Regions from separate parts of the Micromonospora trifolii genome, predicted to be linked through region 2. Evidence: riboswitches for the same ligand, from Rfam matches in the RefSeq annotation. Region 2 holds a riboswitch; the other holds the start of a gene.
The links. Region 2 has a riboswitch for ZMP and ZTP ahead of ACQRWP_RS02430 (bifunctional 5,10-methylenetetrahydrofolate dehydrogenase/5,10-methenyltetrahydrofolate cyclohydrolase). Riboswitches for the same ligand answer to the same signal wherever they lie in the genome.

Region 1 (8,384 bases), 1.6 Mb from region 2:
TCGCGCACTCGGTGAGCGGCCAGCGGCTGATCCCCCGCTACGGCCGGATCGGCTTTCTGGCTCGGGAGTTGCTCGACGAGATCCCCCGCACCCTGGCCATGGTGTGAGGCGGTTTCACCTGTTTCCGCACTCGGCGTCTGGGTACCGGAACCCCACCAGCCGAGACTTTTCAGGGAGGTCATACCGGTGTCGACCGATGCCATCGTCCTGCTCAAAGAGGACCACAAGGAAATGCGCCGACTGTTCAAGGCCTTCCAGGACGCCGAGGAGGGGCCGGCGAGCCAGCGGCAGAAGCTGGTGGACCAGATCCTGGAGGCACTGACCATGCACACCTATCTGGAGAACGAGGTGATGTATCCGGAGGTCCGCCGGCTGCTGCCCGACCTGGAGGACGACATCCTCGAGTCGTACGAGGAACACCACGTCGCCGATGTGCTCTGCGCCGAGCTGGCCAGCATGAGTGCCGACGACGAGCGCTTCAACGCCAAGACGACAGTGCTGATCGAGAACGTGACGCACCACGTCGAGGAGGAAGAGGAGGAGTGGTTCCCCAAGGTGCGCGAGGCGCTGGGCCGCAAGCAGCTCCAGGAGATCGGCGAGAAGATGATCGCGTTGCGCGCGGACGCGCCGCGTACCCCCACTGAACCGAAGGCGATCAAGAAGGCGCTCGATGCGGTGACAGCCTGAGGCACCCGCTCACACCGAAGGGCCCGGCACGATGCCGGGCCCTTCGTCGTGCACCACGGGTCAGCTGCCAGATCCCGGCTCGGCCATCCGGCGGTGCTGCTCGGACTTGAGCTTGTCCGGAATGATCTTGCCGGCGGCGGTCTGCACCTTGTTCATCAGCGAGCCGGCGGTGATCGTCTGATCACCCCTCATCATCGCCTCGAAGCCCTGCTCGGCGACCTTCGCCGGGTCGTCCTTCTTGCCCGAGCCCACCCGGGTGTCCTCCATATCGGCCCGGTCGAAGAACTCCGTGTCGGTTGGCCCTGGCATCAGCGAGGTCACCGTGACACCGGTGTCCTTCAGCTCGTTGCGCAGCGCCTCGGCGAAGGACTGCACGAACGACTTCGACGCGTTGTAGACCGCCTGGAACGGCCCCGGCATGGTGGAGGCGATCGACGAGGTGAAGAGGACCCGGCCCGCGCCCCGCTCGACCATCCCGGGCAGCAGCCGCTTCGCCAGGTGCACCGTCGAACGCACGTTGAGGTCGACGATCTCCAACTCGTCAGCGAGGTCGGTGCCCCCGACGAAGGCGCCACCTGCTCCGCGACCGGCGTTGAGCGCCAGCGCGTCCAGCGGCCGTCCGGTCGCGGTGACGGCGGCCACCAGCTCCGTCACGCCCTGCTCTCGGGCCAGGTCGACGCGGACCGACCAGATCTGCGGGCCGCCGTCGCGGCGCAGCTTCTGCGCGGCCGACTCGATGCCGTCGTCCTCGGCCGCGATGACCAGGTCGAAGCCGTGCTCGACGAACTGCGCCGCCAGTTCGTACCCGATTCCGCTGGAGGCCCCGGTCACCAGGGCGAGCGGCCGGTTGGAGGTGGGTGTGGTCATGTTCTCGACTCCTTCTGTGCGAACCCTGGCCGCACCCGTGACGGTGCGGTGGTCACCTACCGTGTGCCCCGCGACGCATCGCCCAATCACGTCGGCGGGGTCGCCTCCCGGAGGGCGGCCCGAACGGCCGGTTCCGGCCCGGTAGGATCCTCCCGGGCCGTTACTGGCGCGTGGGGATGGAGAACCATCGGGGAGCGGCCTCGTCACGTGGACGTTTGCCGAGCGCCTGGGCCTTCCCGCACGTCTGTTGGAGGTCGCATGTCCCGCAACGCCGAATCCACCGCATTCCGGAGTGCCCTTGAGGTGATCCGGGCTGTCGAGCCGCGGGTCGCCGACGCCATCGGCGCCGAGCTGACCGACCAGCGGGAGTCGCTCAAGCTGATCGCCAGCGAGAACTACGCCTCCCCGGCGACCCTGCTGGCCATGGGCAACTGGTTCAGCGACAAGTACGCCGAGGGCACCGTCGGCCGCCGCTTCTACGCCGGCTGCCAGAACGTCGACACCGTCGAGGCGCTCGCCGCCGAGCACGCCCGGGAGCTGTTCCGCGCCGCGCACGCGTACGTGCAGCCGCACTCGGGCATCGACGCCAACCTGGTCGCCTTCTGGGCCGTGCTGGCCGACCGGGTGGAGTCCCCCGCCCTCAAGAAGGCCCAGGTCCGCCAGGTCAACGACCTCACCGAGGCCGACTGGTTCGCGCTGCGCCGCGAGCTGGGCAACCAGCGGATGCTCGGCATGTCGCTGGACGCCGGCGGCCACCTCACCCACGGTTTCCGGCCGAACATCTCCGGCAAGATGTTCGACCAGCGCAGCTACGGCACCGACCCGACGACCGGCCTGATCGACTACGACCGGGTGGCCGAGGCCGCCCGCGAGTTCAAGCCGCTGATCCTGGTGGGCGGCTACTCGGCGTACCCCCGGAAGGTGAACTTCCGGATCCTGCGCGAGATCGCCGACTCGGTCGGCGCCACCTTCATGGTCGACATGGCGCACTTCGCGGGCCTGGTGGCCGGCAAGGTGTTCACCGGCGACTTCGACCCGGTGCCGCACGCGCACATCGTCACGACCACCACGCACAAGTCGTTGCGCGGCCCGCGCGGCGGCATGGTGCTCTGCCAGCCGGAGCTGGCCGACCAGGTGGACCGGGGCTGCCCGATGGTGCTCGGCGGTCCGCTGCCGCACGTGATGGCCGCCAAGGCGGTCGCGCTCGCCGAGGCCCGCCGGCCCGACTTCGCCGACTACGCCCAGCGGATCGTCGACAACGCCCAGGCGCTCGCCGAGGGGCTGCTGCGCCGGGGCGCGACGCTGGTCACCGGCGGCACCGACAACCATCTGGTGCTGATCGACGTGTCCGGCTACGGGCTCACCGGCCGCCAGGCCGAGCAGGCCCTCCTCGACTCGGGCATCGTCACCAACCGCAACTCGGTCCCGCAGGACCCGAACGGCGCCTGGTACACCTCCGGCATCCGGATCGGCACCCCGGCGCTGACCACCCGGGGCCTGGGCACCGCCGAGATGGACCAGACCGCCGAGCTGATCCACACCGTGCTGACCCAGACCACCGCGGGCGCGAACGCCGACGGCACCCCGTCGAAGGCGAAGTACACGCTGGACGCCGGACTGGCCGACAAGGTCGCCCGCCAGGCCACCGACCTGCTGGCCACGTACCCCCTCTACCCCGGCGTCGACCTGAGCTGAGCCTCCGCCCGACCGCTCCCGTCGATCATGGAGTTGTGGTGCCTGATATGGGCTGGTGCACGACTTTCGTCCACCACCACAACTCCATGATCGACGCAGGGGTGCGACCGTCAGGCCATCGGGCGCTTCAGGTGGTAGCGGTGGACTTCGGTGCTGCCCTGGACGTTGTTGACGTCCTCGGCGGCGGAGACCAACTCCCACCCCTCCCGGCCGGCGCGATTGAGGTGCGCGATGGCGGTGTCGCCGAAGGCGGTGATGTCCTTGCGTGACCCGTCCGGCGCGTACCAGACGAACGAGACGTGAAAATTGCGGCCCTGTCCCTGATAGCGACGGACGAGCAGGGCGTACTCCCAGGCAACCATGCGGCTTATTATGACCGTCCAACCAGGACGGCGGCACGCGGGTCGTCGCGCATTGCCATCCGATGAACGCGGTGTGTCAACCCGCCCAGCGAGTCAGCTCGTCGGTGATCAGCGCCGCGAGGCGATCCAGCCCGACGTCGATCTGCTCCGGTGTGACCGCGCTGACCGACAACCGCAACGCGCGCACCGGTGCGGTGTCGTCGTAGAAGTGCGCCATCGGCGTCCACAGCACCCCGTAGTCGCGAGCCGAGCGATCCAGCAGCGCGTCGTCGACCGGGAACGGCACGGTCACCACCACGAAGAACCCGCCGGCCGGCACCGTCCACCGCACCGCCGGCCGATCCAGCTGCTCGGGCTGATCGGGGAAGCGCCGGGTCAGGCCGGCCACCAGGTGGCGCAGATTCCGGGTGTACGCGGACCGCTCCCGGGTGTTAGCGGCCACCAGGCTGCATCCGTGCTCCAGCAGCCGGCCGCCGATCACCGCCTGCGCGATCGGCGACGTGTTCACAGTGACCATGCTCTTGATCATGGCGAGCTGGTCGGCGAGCGGGCCGACCGGCCCGTCCGGGCCGGCCACCCGCTGGTCGGCGACGACGTACCCGACCCGTGCGCCGGGGAGCACGGTCTTGGCGAACGAGCCGAGGTAGACGACCCGCCGCCCGGTGTCCAACGCCTTGAGGGTGGGTGGGCGTGGCCCGTCGTCGCTGTGGAACAGGCCATACGGGTTGTCCTCCAGCAGCAGCAGATCCTCCTGCGCGGCCAGGTCCAGCAGCCGTTGCCGGTGGGCGGTGTCGATGCTGACCCCGGAGGGGTTGGCGAAGTCCGGCATCAGGTAGCAGGCGCGCGGCCGCAGCCCCGCCGCCCGGGCCCGGTGTACCTGGGCGGCCAGGTCGGCGAGGTCGATCCCGGTCGGCCCACCGGCGACCGGCCACACCGGCAGGTCCACCAGCCGGGCTGCCCCGGTCAGCCCGACGTAGGTCGGGGCGACCGCGAGCAGCACATCAGTCGGCCCGGCCCGCAACGCCCGCAGCACCAGGAACATCGCCTCCTGGCAGCCGACGGTCACCACGACGTCCTCCGGGTCGACGGTGATCCCCTCGTCGACCGCGAGGTTGCGGGCGATCAGGTGGTGCACGATGCCCTTGGTCCGGCCGTACTGGAGCAGCAGCCGGCGGGCCTGCTCCGGTCGGTGCCCCAGGTCGTCGACGAGGTGCCGGTGGAAGGTGTCCAGGTGCCGGTGCACCGCCGCGAGGTCGAAGAACTCCTCGTACGGCCGGCCGGCCGCCAGGGACACCGCCGCCGGGTAGCGCTCGGACACCTCGTTGAGGAAGTTCATCGAGGTCAGCGCCGGATCGCCCAGCGCGGGATGCAGGTCGGCGACGGTCAGGTCCACAGGTTCGGCGGCGCTCACCCCTCACCCCACCCCGAGGGTGCGCAACTCGCCGGCCGCCACCACGTCGGCGCAGCCGGCCAGGGTGAGCGCGTCGGTCAGCTCGGCGACGAGCAGCCCCAACGCGTCCCGGGCGGCCGGTTCGCCACCGGCGGCCAGCGCCCAGAGCAGCGGCCGGCCGACCAGCACCCCGGCCGCACCCAACGCCAGCGCCCGCAACACGTCGGTGCCGCACCGGATGCCGCTGTCCAGCAGCACCTGGCAGTCGTTCCCGACCGCGTCGACGACCTCCGGCAGCATGGTGACGCTCGCCGGTGATCCGTCCAGTTGCCGCCCCCCGTGGTTGGAGACGACCACCGCGTCCGCGCCGACCCGTACCGCCTCGATCGCGTCGCGCGGGTCCAGCAGCCCCTTGACCACCAGCGGCAGGTCGACCTGCTCGCGCAGCCACGCCAGGTCCGCCCAGCGCAGCGCCGGCGCGAACGACGCGGCGGTGTGCGCGGCGATCCCGGACACCCCCGGGGCACCGGAGTGCGCCAGCGCGTCGCGACCGTCGGGGAGGTTCGCGGCGACCACGTCGGCCGGCAGCCGGAACGCGTTGCGAAGGTCTCGGGGACGTCGGCCGAGCACCGGGACGTCCACGGTGACCACCAGCGCCCGGCACCCGGCCGCGACGACCCGGTCAAGCAGGTCGCGGACGAGCGCCCGGTCGCGCAGCCAGTAGAGCTGGAACCAGACGTCCGCGCCCGCCCCGGTGACCTGTTCGATGGGGATGCTGCCCAGCGTGCTGGCCAGGTACGGGATCCCGGCCGCGCCGGCCGCCGCCGCCAGACCCAGCTCCCCGTCCGGGTGCACCAGTCGCTGGTACGCCATCGGCGCCACCCCGACCGGCATGGCGTACCGACGGCCGAGCAGGTGGGTGCCGAGGTCGACGGTGTCCACCCCGCGCAGCACCCGGGGCAGCACCGCGACCCGGTCCAGCGCGCGACGGTTCGCGGCGAGGGTCACCTCCGAGGCGCTGCCGCCGGCCAGGTAGTCCCACACGTCCGGCGGCAGCACGGCCCGCGCCCGCTCGGCGTAGTCGGCGAGCGACACGGCCGGCAGGTCGGCCAACACCCGCTCACCCATCGCCGGACGCCGGGCCCGTCGCGGCCGCCGGCTCGGCCAGCTCATCGGCCTCGCCCGACCCGGCCGGCAGCCCGAAGCGCTCGCGGAGGAAGGCCGCCGCGTTCCCCTGCGCGCGCCGTCCGTCGGTGAAGGTGCCCGGCATGGCGAAGAACCCGTGGATCATGCCCGGGTAGTGCTCCAACCGGGTGGACACACCGGCGTCGCGCAGCCGCTCGGCGTACCGCTGCCCCTCGGCGCACAGGGGATCCAGTTCGGCGGTGATCACCAGCGCGGGCGGCAACCCGGACAGGTCGTCGGCGAGCAGCGGCGAGGCCAGCGGATCCTTGGCGTGCGACGGGTCGGCCAGGTAGTGCGTCCGGTACCAGCCGACCGATCGGCGGTTGAACAGCGCCGGGTCGTCGTCCCCGGCCGGTTCTCCGCTCTGGTCGGTGTTCGGGTAGACCAGCAGCTGCGCGGCGAGCGGCGGCCCGTCCGTACGGCTGAGCAGGGTGACCGCGGCGGCCAGGTTCCCGCCGGCGCTGTCGCCTCCCACCGCCAGCCGGGTCGGGTCGACGCCCAGCTCGTCGGCATGCCGGGCGATCCACGAGGTGGCGGCGTGGCAGTCGTGCACCGCCGCCGGGAAGCGGTGCTCCGGGGCGAGGCGGTAGCCGACGGTGATCACCTGACAGGGCACCGCGTTGGCCAGGCGCCGGCAGATGCCGTCGGCGGTCTCGATGCTGCCGAGCGTCCAGCCGCCGCCGAAGAAGTACAGCAGGGTGGGCAGCGGACCCGCACCGGTCGGCCGGTACACCCGCAGCGGCAGCTCCCCGGCGGGGCCGGGGATCCGCTCGTCGCGGACCTCGGTCACCGGCTCGACCGCGCCGCTGCCGGCGCGGATCGCGGCCAGGTCCGCGGCTCGCGCCTCGGAGAGGGTCTGTGCGTACAGCGGCGGGGTGCCGGCCGCGGCACGGGCCGCGCGGTAGGCCGCCACCTCCGGGTGCACTGCCATGTCGCTCCTATCCACCGGTGCTGACCAGCAGCCTGTCGATGCCGCGCAGGAACAGGCTGCCGCTGTACGTCGGCGTCTCAGTGACCGTCAGCGCGGGGAACCGGGCGAACAGCCGGGGCAGCGCGAGGCGGCCCTCCAACCGCGACACCGCCGCGCCGAGGCAGAAGTGCAGGCCCACCCCGAAGGCCAGCGACGGAGGGCCGGAACGGGTCGGGTCGAAGGTGTCCGGGGCCGGGAAGCGGGCCGGGTCCCGGTTGGCCGCTCCGATCATGATCAGCACGTTGTCGTCAGTGGCGACCGGTACGCCGTGCAGCACGGTGTCGGCCGGCGCTGCGCGGGCCAGGAAGTGCACCGGGCTCGCCAACCGCAGCACCTCGTCGACGCAGCCCTGCGCCAGCGTGGCGTCGGTGGGCAGCGCCGCGACGGTCTCCGGGTGGGCCAGCAGCAACGGCAGGCCGTTGCTGAACATGTAGACGGTGGTGACGAAGCTGGCGTTGAACAGCACGATCAGGTTGCTGACCAACTCTTCCTCGGTCAGCTCCACCTCCCCGGAGTCGAGCGCCTCGACCAACGCGCTGAGCAGGTCGTCCCCGGGCACCCGGCGGCGGTGCCCGAGCAGCTCCCGGTAGAAGGCCCGCAACTCCTGCGCGGCGGTGTTGGCCGCGGCCAGCCGCTGCGGGGTCTTCCCCGCCACGTCCAGGAACTCGTCGATCCACTTCACCCGCTCGCGGTACCACGGCAACTCGGCGGCCGGGATGCCGATGAACTCGGCCATCACCAGGGCCGGAATCGGGTACGCGAAGTCGGCCACGAAGTCGATGACGCCCTCCCCGGCGTCCGCCATCCGGTCCAGCAGCTCGTCGACCACCCGCAGGATCACCGGTTCCAGCGCGCCGAGCCGGCGCGGCGTGAAGGTGCGGGAGAAGACGTGCCGCATCCGGGTGTGATCGGGCGGGTTGACGAACATCATCGAGGTCTGGAGGGCCCGCAGGATTTCCTGCTCCTCCCAGCCCGGCGGCGGCTGTTTCGTCCACTCCGGATCGCGCAGCAACCCGTCGACGAGGTCGTAGCCGACCGCGACGGCGGCCACCGTCCGGTGCTCGGCGCGCGCCGGCACCGCGCTGATCGGGCCGAGCCGGTGCAGGTCCGCGTACCACGGGTACGGGTCCTGTCTACCCTCTTCGCTGTACAGGCCGGTGAGTATCTCCTCCACGTCCACGGCCAACTCCTCCCCGCCGATGTCGGTGACCGGGGGCAGCGGGGATCA
Region 2 (8,384 bases):
GCCGTGTCGTTCCACCCAGTTGCGGATGAATTCCAGGATGCGCCGCTGGCGGGCGGTCAGGTCGACCGTCGCCGGGTCGGGGAAGGCGCTGACCACCGGGGTGACCGGGCGCACGGCGGGCTGACCCGTCCGGCTGCGCGCGGCGCTGCGGCGTCGGGTGGCCGGGGGGCCCGCCTCGGTGATCTGCTGCGGGCTCTTCGGCCGGCTGGCCCGGTCCTCGGTCACGTCCGTCCTCCCTGGTCGGCGCTGGGTGCCTCGTCGGCTCGTGGTGCGTGCGGTGGTGCCACGTTGTTCATGACCGTATAGGTGAGATCAGTCATTTTCAAACATCTGTACGACCTCTCACCGGCGTGTCGGGGTGAAAAAGCGCTCCGGTCGTACGGATGTTCTGATAAATGGTACGTCAGGTAGCACTGGTGTTCGATCGTGGACCATTTTCCGGCCGGATCCGGCCGGCTGGCCGGTAACCCGGGCGGGATCGTGACGTTGGGTCTTCGGGCGTTGTGCGGGGCGTGTTTGACCGGATGGTCCGTGACGCGCCGGACACGCCGGCCAACTTGACCCGGCTTCCCCGGCGACATACGGTCGACCCCTAGATGTAGTAGTGACACGGGCGTAAGTTGCCTACAGGTTGGGTCTGACTACCGACCGCACTCCCGTAACGTCGATCACGGCGGGCGTCGTCCGAGGACGGCACCGTCGCGGTCAGTCGTGCCCGGGAGTGTCCGGTGTGCTCGCAGTTGATCATTATTTGGAGGTGGGCGATGCGGTGTCCGTACTGCCGGCACGCTGACTCCCGGGTGGTCGACTCGCGGGAGGCCGACGACGGCCAGCTCATCCGACGGCGGCGGTCCTGCCCGGAGTGCGGCAAGCGGTTCACCACCGTCGAGGAGGCGGTCCTCGCGGTCGTCAAGCGCAGCGGGGTGACCGAGCCGTTCAGTCGCACGAAGATCATCGGCGGGGTGCGTAAGGCGTGCCAGGGCCGGCCGGTGGACGACGACTCACTCGCGCTGCTCGCGCAGCGGGTGGAGGAGACGGTCCGGGCCAAGGGGGCCGCCGAGATCCCCAGCCACGACGTGGGCCTGGCGATCCTGGGTCCGCTGCGCGACCTGGACGAGATCGCCTACCTGCGGTTCGCCAGCGTCTACCGCTCGTTCGACTCGCTCGCCGACTTCGAGCGCGAGATCGAGACGTTGCGGGCCGCTGCGCGAGCCCGGGAGCAGGGCCGGGCCGATGCGGTCGAGACCGCCGGCCGTACCAGCTGAGTCTTCACAGTTTTTCAAAGAGATTGGGACGCGCGGTGGGTGACCGCGCAGACGAGGGGGGCAACGGCGTGACTACTAGCCGTTCACGAAACAAGGCAGGCGCGGGGCTGAAGATCGAGCGGGTGTGGACGACCGAGGGGGTCCACCCGTACGACGAGGTCTCCTGGGAGCGCCGTGACGTCGTGATGACGAACTGGCGGGACGGCTCGATCAACTTCGAGCAGCGTGGGGTGGAGTTCCCGGAGTCGTGGAGCGTCAACGCGGCCAACATCGTGACCACGAAGTATTTCCGGGGCGCGGTGGGGACCCCGGAGCGGGAGTGGTCGCTCAGGCAGCTGATCGACCGGGTGGTCACCACCTACCGCACCGCGGGTGAGGAGTACGGCTACTTCGCCAGCCCGGCCGACGCCGAGGTGTTCGCGCACGAGCTGACCTGGATGCTGCTGAACCAGGTGTTCAGCTTCAACTCGCCGGTCTGGTTCAACGTGGGCACGCCGTCGCCGCAGCAGGTCAGCGCCTGCTTCATCCTGGCCGTCGACGACTCGATGGACTCGATCCTCGACTGGTACAAGGAGGAGGGGCTGATCTTCAAGGGCGGCTCCGGCTCCGGGGTCAACCTCTCGCGGATCCGCTCGTCCCGTGAGCTGCTCTCCTCCGGCGGCAACGCCTCCGGCCCGGTCAGCTTCATGCGCGGCGCGGACGCCTCCGCCGGCACCATCAAGTCCGGCGGCGCGACCCGCCGGGCGGCCAAGATGGTCATCATCGACGTCGACCACCCGGACATCCAGGAGTTCGTGGTCACGAAGGCGCGCGAGGAGGACAAGATCCGCGCGCTGCGTGACGCCGGGTTCGACATGGACCTCGGTGGCTCCGACATCGTCAGCGTGCAGTACCAGAACGCCAACAACTCGGTTCGGGTCTCCGACGAGTTCATGTCGGCGGTGGAGAACGGCAAGGGCTTCGACCTGCGAGGCCGGCTGGACGGCTCGGTGATCGAGACCGTCGACGCCAAGAACCTGTTCCGTTCCATCTCCCAGGCAGCCTGGGAGTGCGCCGACCCCGGTCTGCAGTACGACGACACGATCAACGACTGGCACACCTGCCCGGAGACCGGGCGGATCACCGCGTCGAACCCGTGCTCGGAGTACCTGCACCTGGACAACTCCTCGTGCAACCTGGCCTCGCTCAACCTGATGAAGTTCCTCCGCTCCGACGGTGGCTTCGAGGTGGAGAAGTTCGTCAAGTCCGTCGAGTTCGTCATCACCGCGATGGACATCTCGATCTGCTTCGCGGACTTCCCGACCGAGAAGATCGGTGAGACGTCCCGCGCCTACCGGCAGCTCGGCATCGGCTACGCCAACCTGGGCGCCCTGCTGATGGCCACCGGCCTGCCGTACGACTCGGACCAGGGCCGCTCGGTCGCCGCGTCGATCACGTCCCTGATGACCGGCACCGCCTACCGCCGCTCGGCCGAGCTGGCCGGCGTCGTCGGCCCGTACGACGGCTACGCCCGCAACGCCGAGCCGCACAAGCGGGTCATGCGTAAGCACGCCGCGGCCAACGATGAGATCAAGCCGACCAGCCCGGTGGCCACCGCGATCGTCCGCGAGGCGACCAAGCAGTGGACCCAGGGCAACAAGATCGGCGACAAGAACGGTTGGCGCAACGCGCAGGCGAGCGTCCTCGCCCCGACCGGCACGATCGGCTTCATGATGGACTGCGACACGACCGGCGTGGAGCCGGACCTGGCGCTGGTCAAGTTCAAGAAGCTGGTCGGCGGCGGCTCGATGCAGATCGTCAACCAGACGGTGCCGCGCGCCCTGCGCAGCCTCGGCTACCCCGAGGAGCAGGTCGAGGCGATCGTCGAGCACATCGCCGACCACGGCCACGTGGTGGACGCCCCCGGCCTCAAGCCGGAGCACTACCCGGTCTTCGACTGCGCCATGGGGGAGCGGACGATCGCCCCGATGGGTCACGTGCGGATGATGGCGGCCATCCAGCCGTTCGTCTCCGGCGCCATCTCCAAGACGGTCAACATGCCGGAGGCAGCCACCGTCGAGGACGTCGAGAAGATCTACTTCGAGGGCTGGAAGCTCGGCCTCAAGGCGCTGGCGATCTACCGCGACAACTGCAAGGTCGGCCAGCCGCTCTCGGTGGCCAAGTCCAACAAGGCCACCGAGCCGGCCGCCGTCGAGACCGCACCGGCCGCGCCGGCCGCGGTCGAGAAGGTCATCGAGTACCGGCCGGTGCGTAAGCGCCTGCCGAAGAAGCGCCCGTCGGAGACGGTCAGCTTCTCCGTCGGTGGCGCCGAGGGCTACCTGACCGCGTCGTCCTACCCGGACGACGGCCTCGGTGAGGTCTTCCTGAAGATGTCCAAGCAGGGCTCGACCCTGGCCGGCGTGATGGACGCCTTCTCGGTGGCCATCAGCATCGGCCTTCAGTACGGCGTGCCGCTGGAGACGTTCGTCAGCAAGTTCACCAACATGCGCTTCGAGCCGGCCGGCATGACCGACGACCCGGACGTGCGGATGGCGGCCTCGGTGATGGACTACATCTTCCGTCGCCTGGCGTTGGACTTCCTGCCCTACGAACGCCGCGCCGAGCTGGGCATCTTCACCGCCTCGGAGCGGGCCGCGCAGCTGCGGGCCGAGGCCGACGCGGAGGCCGCCGGCGTCAACGGCGCCGAGCTCACCGCGATGGCGTCGTCCGCGCCGGTGGAGACCCCGGCCAAGCCGGAGGCTGTCGCCCAGCCGGCCCAGGAGATGGCCGACGTGGCCGCCGCCAAGCCGGCTCCGAGCGTGGGTTCCAGCACCGAACTGCTGGAGGCCGTGATCGGCAAGGCCGCCGACGCGCCGCTCTGCTTCACCTGCGGTACGAAGATGCGCCCCGCCGGTAGCTGCTACGTCTGCGAGGGCTGCGGCTCCACCAGCGGCTGCAGCTGACGTACCACGCACCACCCGCGAGCGCGGCAGGGACCACCTGCCGCGCTCGCGGCGTTTCCGCCCTCCGCTGGTTACTGGCTCGCTCGCTCGGCGGCGCGCACGGCATTGCGGAACAGCATCGCGACGGTGGTCGGACCGACCCCGCCGACCCGGGGCGTGATGGCGCCGGCGACCTCGGCGCACGCTTCGTCCACGTCCGGTAGGAGGCGCCGCCCTTCGTAGCGGACGCCGGCGCCGATGACGACGGCGCCGGGCTTGACGTGCTCAGGCTGCACGATCCGGGGTACGCCGGCGGCGGCGACGAGGATGTCGGCGCGGCGGGTGTAGCGGGCCCAGTCGGGCACCCCGGTGTGGACGACGGTGACGGCGGCGTTGGCGGTCGGGCGCTTCTGGGCGAGCAGCATGGCCAGGGGGCGGCCAAGGGTGGCGCCGCGGCCGAGGATGACGACCTCACGACCGGCGACGGGGATCTCGTAGTACGCCAGGAGGGCTTCGATGCCGGCGGGGGTGCACGGCAGCGGGCCGGGCAGGCCGACGGCGAGACGCCCCATGTTCAGTGGATGCATGCCGTCGACGTCCTTGTCCGGGTCGATGGTCTGCAGCGCCGCGTCGTAGTCCAGGTGCCCCGGCACGGGGTACTGCACGAGCAGCCCGTGCACGGCCGGATCACTGTTGAACCGGGCAATGGCCTGGTGTAGCTCAGCCTGGGTGACGGTGGCGGGCAGATGCACGTGCGGGGATGCGAACCCGAGCGCGGCGGCCTGACGCTGCTTGATGGCGATGTAACCGGCGCTGGCGTCGTCGTCTCCGACGAGGATGGTGGCGAGGCTCGGTGTGATCCCGCGGCTGCGCAGGCGGGCGGCCGCGGCGGCGGTCTCGGCCAGGACGGCTTCGGCGACCGGTGCACCGGGCAGGAGCCGGGCCGTGCCGGATGGGGTGTGGTGCTCGGCGGATTCGCTGGTCGTGGTCATGACGGTTCCTCGACGCAGGCGCCCAGGCGGTCGACGCCCGCGAGAGGCTCCCCGATGGTTCCACCATCCCCGTGCCGCCAGTCGCCGGTGGTTCGATGATGCCGTATCACCAGGGCGGTTGCCCAGTTGGACCAGCAGCGCCACCGTCAGCGCCGTGGGAGCCGGTCGGGCTCAATCAGTCGGCAGGAGCGGGCGCATGAACGTTCGCTCGTACCGCACGACACAACCCGAGCTGTCGCGGATGCTGTCCGCCGCGACAAACTCCGGGTCTTTGCCGAACCGTGCGCGGTAACGCTCATAGACTGCCAGGCTCTCGAAGCTGAACAGCGCCTCGGCCTTGTCGCTGGCGCCTCGGCGGGCAGGAAGTAGCCGTGGTGCACACCACCGTGCTTGGCCACCAGACGCATCCACGCCCGGGCGAAGTCTTCAAACGCTTCGATCTGCGCCGGATCGATGGTGTAGTGCACGACACAGGTGATCACGGCGTCACCATACGGCCCGGTGATCGCGACGGCGCTGCCTCGACCCGCGCCCGCCGTCCGAATGGTTCGGTAACACTCGTGCTCCGCCTTACGAAGAAGGGGTGTGAAGGCACGAGGGAGGACGGCCTGTGAATGAGCCCAGCCGAGCCGATGACGACATTTCCGGCATCGGAGTCGATCCGGTGGCCTTCGAAGTCTTCTACCGGCGGCACCTGGAGGCGGTGGGCCGGTTCGTGGCACGGCGGGTCGACGACCCGCATCTCGCCGCCGACCTGACCGCCGACGTGTTCCTGGCGGTGATCGAGTCGGCGGCCGGTTACCGGCCGGAGCGGGGTAGCCAGATCGGCTGGCTGTACGGGGTGGCCCGCAACGTCATCGGCGACGAGCGGCGTCGGGCGGCTCAACGGCTGCGGGTGACCGGTCGACTGGCCGGACGGCGGGACCTGGGCCCCGATGACATCGCCCGCATCGAGGAGCGGATCGACGCCGAGTCGGCGGCCCGCCGCACCCATCGGGCTCTGAGCGAGCTGCCCGAGGGCACCCGAACGCTTGTCGAACTCGTCGCCGTGGACGGCCTCACCGTCGCGGAGGCGGCGACAGTGCTCGGGATGTCGCCGGTCGCCGCTCGGGTCCGTCTGCATCGTGCCCGCCGCGTCGTCCGCGCCGTGCTCGCCCGCCCGGTCACCACCCTCGCCTGAGAGACGGAGATGACGATGAACGAGACCGAACGGTCGCCGCAGGGTTTCGAGGAGCAGCTCCTCAGGGATCTGACCGCACACGTCGCCCACCGGGCCGAGATGGCGTCGGCGGCCCGTCCCGCCGGGCGTCGTACCCGGTTCCTCCGCGGTTGGCGCCTCGCCGGAACGTTCGGGCTGGCAGTGACGCTGACCGCCGGTGCGCTGGTGGCGCAGACGATCAGCGTGGGCGATCAGCCGCCGCCGACGGCCAGCGCGTCGGAGATCTTCCATCTGGCGGCCGACGCGGCCCGGCAGCAGCCGGAGCTCACCGCCCGACCCGATCAGTACGTCTTCACGGAATACCTGGTGACGATCCGGGACCTGCCGGACAGCGGTCCTTACCAGACCACACGGAGCCAACTGTGGCAGTCGGCCGGTGGAGTCGCGTACACGCAGGGACGCTACCGACCGGAGAGCGACCCGAACGGGTGGGGCGAGTTGAAGGTGCTCCGGATGGGCGATGCCGCCGATCCCACGAAGGAACTCGACGCGTTCCAACCGCCCGCGTACCACGGCGACCTGCCCTCCGATCCGGACGAGCTGCTTCGATACCTTCGGGAGAACCCTGTCGACCTGCATCTCCCCGAAGGGGCCGATGAGGAGGCCCTCTACGGGGACGAGAGCATGGCGTACACCACCGCGCGGTCGATGGTCCGCGGCGGCTACGTGCCGCCCCGCGCGCTGGCGGCGCTGTTCGAAGTGCTGGCACGGGAGCCCGGAGCGGTCGTCATATCGGGCGACGTGGTGGACGCGGCTGGCCGGCACGGGGTGGCGATCCGGATGCCCGGGGTGATCGGCGGTAACCAGGACCTGATCTTTGATCGCGACTCCCACGTATTCCTCGGCACCCGAGGGTCGGTGGTGCGCAACGGCAAGGAGTCCCTGTCCGACGCTGTCGCGCTACTCCGCATCGCAATCGTCGACCGGCCGGGCCAGCTGCCCTGAGCAGTGAAGGCACCGCCCCAGACGTGGCCGGGCCGGTCACGTCGGACCGGTCAGGGCTGGGCGAACAGGGGGCCGTAGTTCGAGCGGAACATCTGCTCGCCGAGGCGGCGCATCACCAGGTCGCGTAGCGCGGGCGGGAGCCCGGTGGCCTTGTCCCGGCGATGGGTCTGGCTGAGCACCCAGTCGGTACGCGGGCGGCGCCGCGCCTCGTACCCGCGCAGGGCTTCGGCAATGGAGCTGGCGCTGGCCAACGAGGAAGCGAGCACGACCGCGTCCTCCAGGGCCATCGCCGCACCCTGGGCCATGTTCGGCGAGGTGGCGTGGGCGGCGTCGCCGATCAGCAGCACCGGCCCACGGGACCAGGAGTCGAGCACGACCTCATGGTTCGGCCCGGCGTGCAGGGTGCTGTCGTCGTAGTCGAGGGCCTTGAGCATGGTGGCCACCGGCTCGGTGAACGTCTCGGCCAGCTCGTCGCGCCAGCCGGGCCGGTCGGCCACCGGGCCGTCGTTGTAGTAGCAGTACGTCTGCTCGGCGCTGATCGGGATGGTCAGGAACTGCAGACCGCGCCCCAACTGCACAGACCAGACCGGCTCGTCGTCGATGCGGGGAGCGACCCACCGGTACGCGTACTGGCCGAGGTCGCGGGCCGCCTGACCGTCGAAGGCGAGCCGGCGGACGGCCGAGTTCACCCCGTCCGCGCCGAGCACCAGGTCGTACCGTTCGGTGGCACCGTCGTCGAACTCGACGGCGACCTGGTCGCCCTCCACAAGGAGCGCGACCGACTGGCGGCCCCAGCGGATCGGGGCGTCGCCGACACCGGCGAGCATCGCCCGGTGCAGCTGTGCCCGGGGCAGCGACACGCACGGCCCGACGCCCCGCCACAGTGCGGCCACATCGATGTCGAAGAGGCGACGCCCGCGCTGGTTGGCGCTGCGCTGCCGGGTGATCTCCACGGCGACGTCGGCGACCGGCTCCCGCAGACCGAGTACGTCGAGCATCCGGGTCGCGTTACCGGTGAGGTAGATGCCCGTGCCGGAGTCGG

Region 1: it holds a riboswitch for ZMP and ZTP, as region 2 does, so the genes downstream of both, ACQRWP_RS10120 (glycine hydroxymethyltransferase) here and ACQRWP_RS02430 (bifunctional 5,10-methylenetetrahydrofolate dehydrogenase/5,10-methenyltetrahydrofolate cyclohydrolase) in region 2, are expected to answer to the same signal.

The regions. Positions count from the first base shown of each region.
Region 1 covers NZ_CP191526.1:2,174,513-2,182,896, reverse strand. Annotated here, with positions in the region: gene ACQRWP_RS10135 (NAD(P)H-hydrate dehydratase) at 1-107, shown strand, start outside; gene ACQRWP_RS10130 (hemerythrin domain-containing protein) at 187-687, shown strand; gene ACQRWP_RS10125 (SDR family NAD(P)-dependent oxidoreductase) at 748-1,554, opposite strand; ZMP/ZTP riboswitch at 1,704-1,793, shown strand; gene ACQRWP_RS10120 (glycine hydroxymethyltransferase) at 1,813-3,249, shown strand; gene ACQRWP_RS10115 (hypothetical protein) at 3,360-3,620, opposite strand; gene ACQRWP_RS10110 (PLP-dependent aminotransferase family protein) at 3,688-5,022, opposite strand; gene ACQRWP_RS10105 (alpha-hydroxy acid oxidase) at 5,026-6,129, opposite strand; gene ACQRWP_RS10100 (alpha/beta hydrolase) at 6,122-7,117, opposite strand; gene ACQRWP_RS10095 (cytochrome P450) at 7,125-8,336, opposite strand.
Region 2 covers NZ_CP191526.1:536,031-544,414, forward strand. Annotated here, with positions in the region: gene lexA (transcriptional repressor LexA) at 1-225, opposite strand, end outside; gene nrdR (transcriptional regulator NrdR) at 765-1,265, shown strand; gene ACQRWP_RS02425 (vitamin B12-dependent ribonucleotide reductase) at 1,301-4,207, shown strand; gene ACQRWP_RS02430 (bifunctional 5,10-methylenetetrahydrofolate dehydrogenase/5,10-methenyltetrahydrofolate cyclohydrolase) at 4,279-5,178, opposite strand; ZMP/ZTP riboswitch at 5,192-5,273, opposite strand; gene ACQRWP_RS02435 (NIPSNAP family protein) at 5,350-5,589, opposite strand; gene ACQRWP_RS02440 (hypothetical protein) at 5,550-5,792, shown strand; gene ACQRWP_RS02445 (RNA polymerase sigma factor) at 5,789-6,358, shown strand; gene ACQRWP_RS02450 (CU044_5270 family protein) at 6,374-7,342, shown strand; gene ACQRWP_RS02455 (FAD-dependent monooxygenase) at 7,393-8,384, opposite strand, start outside.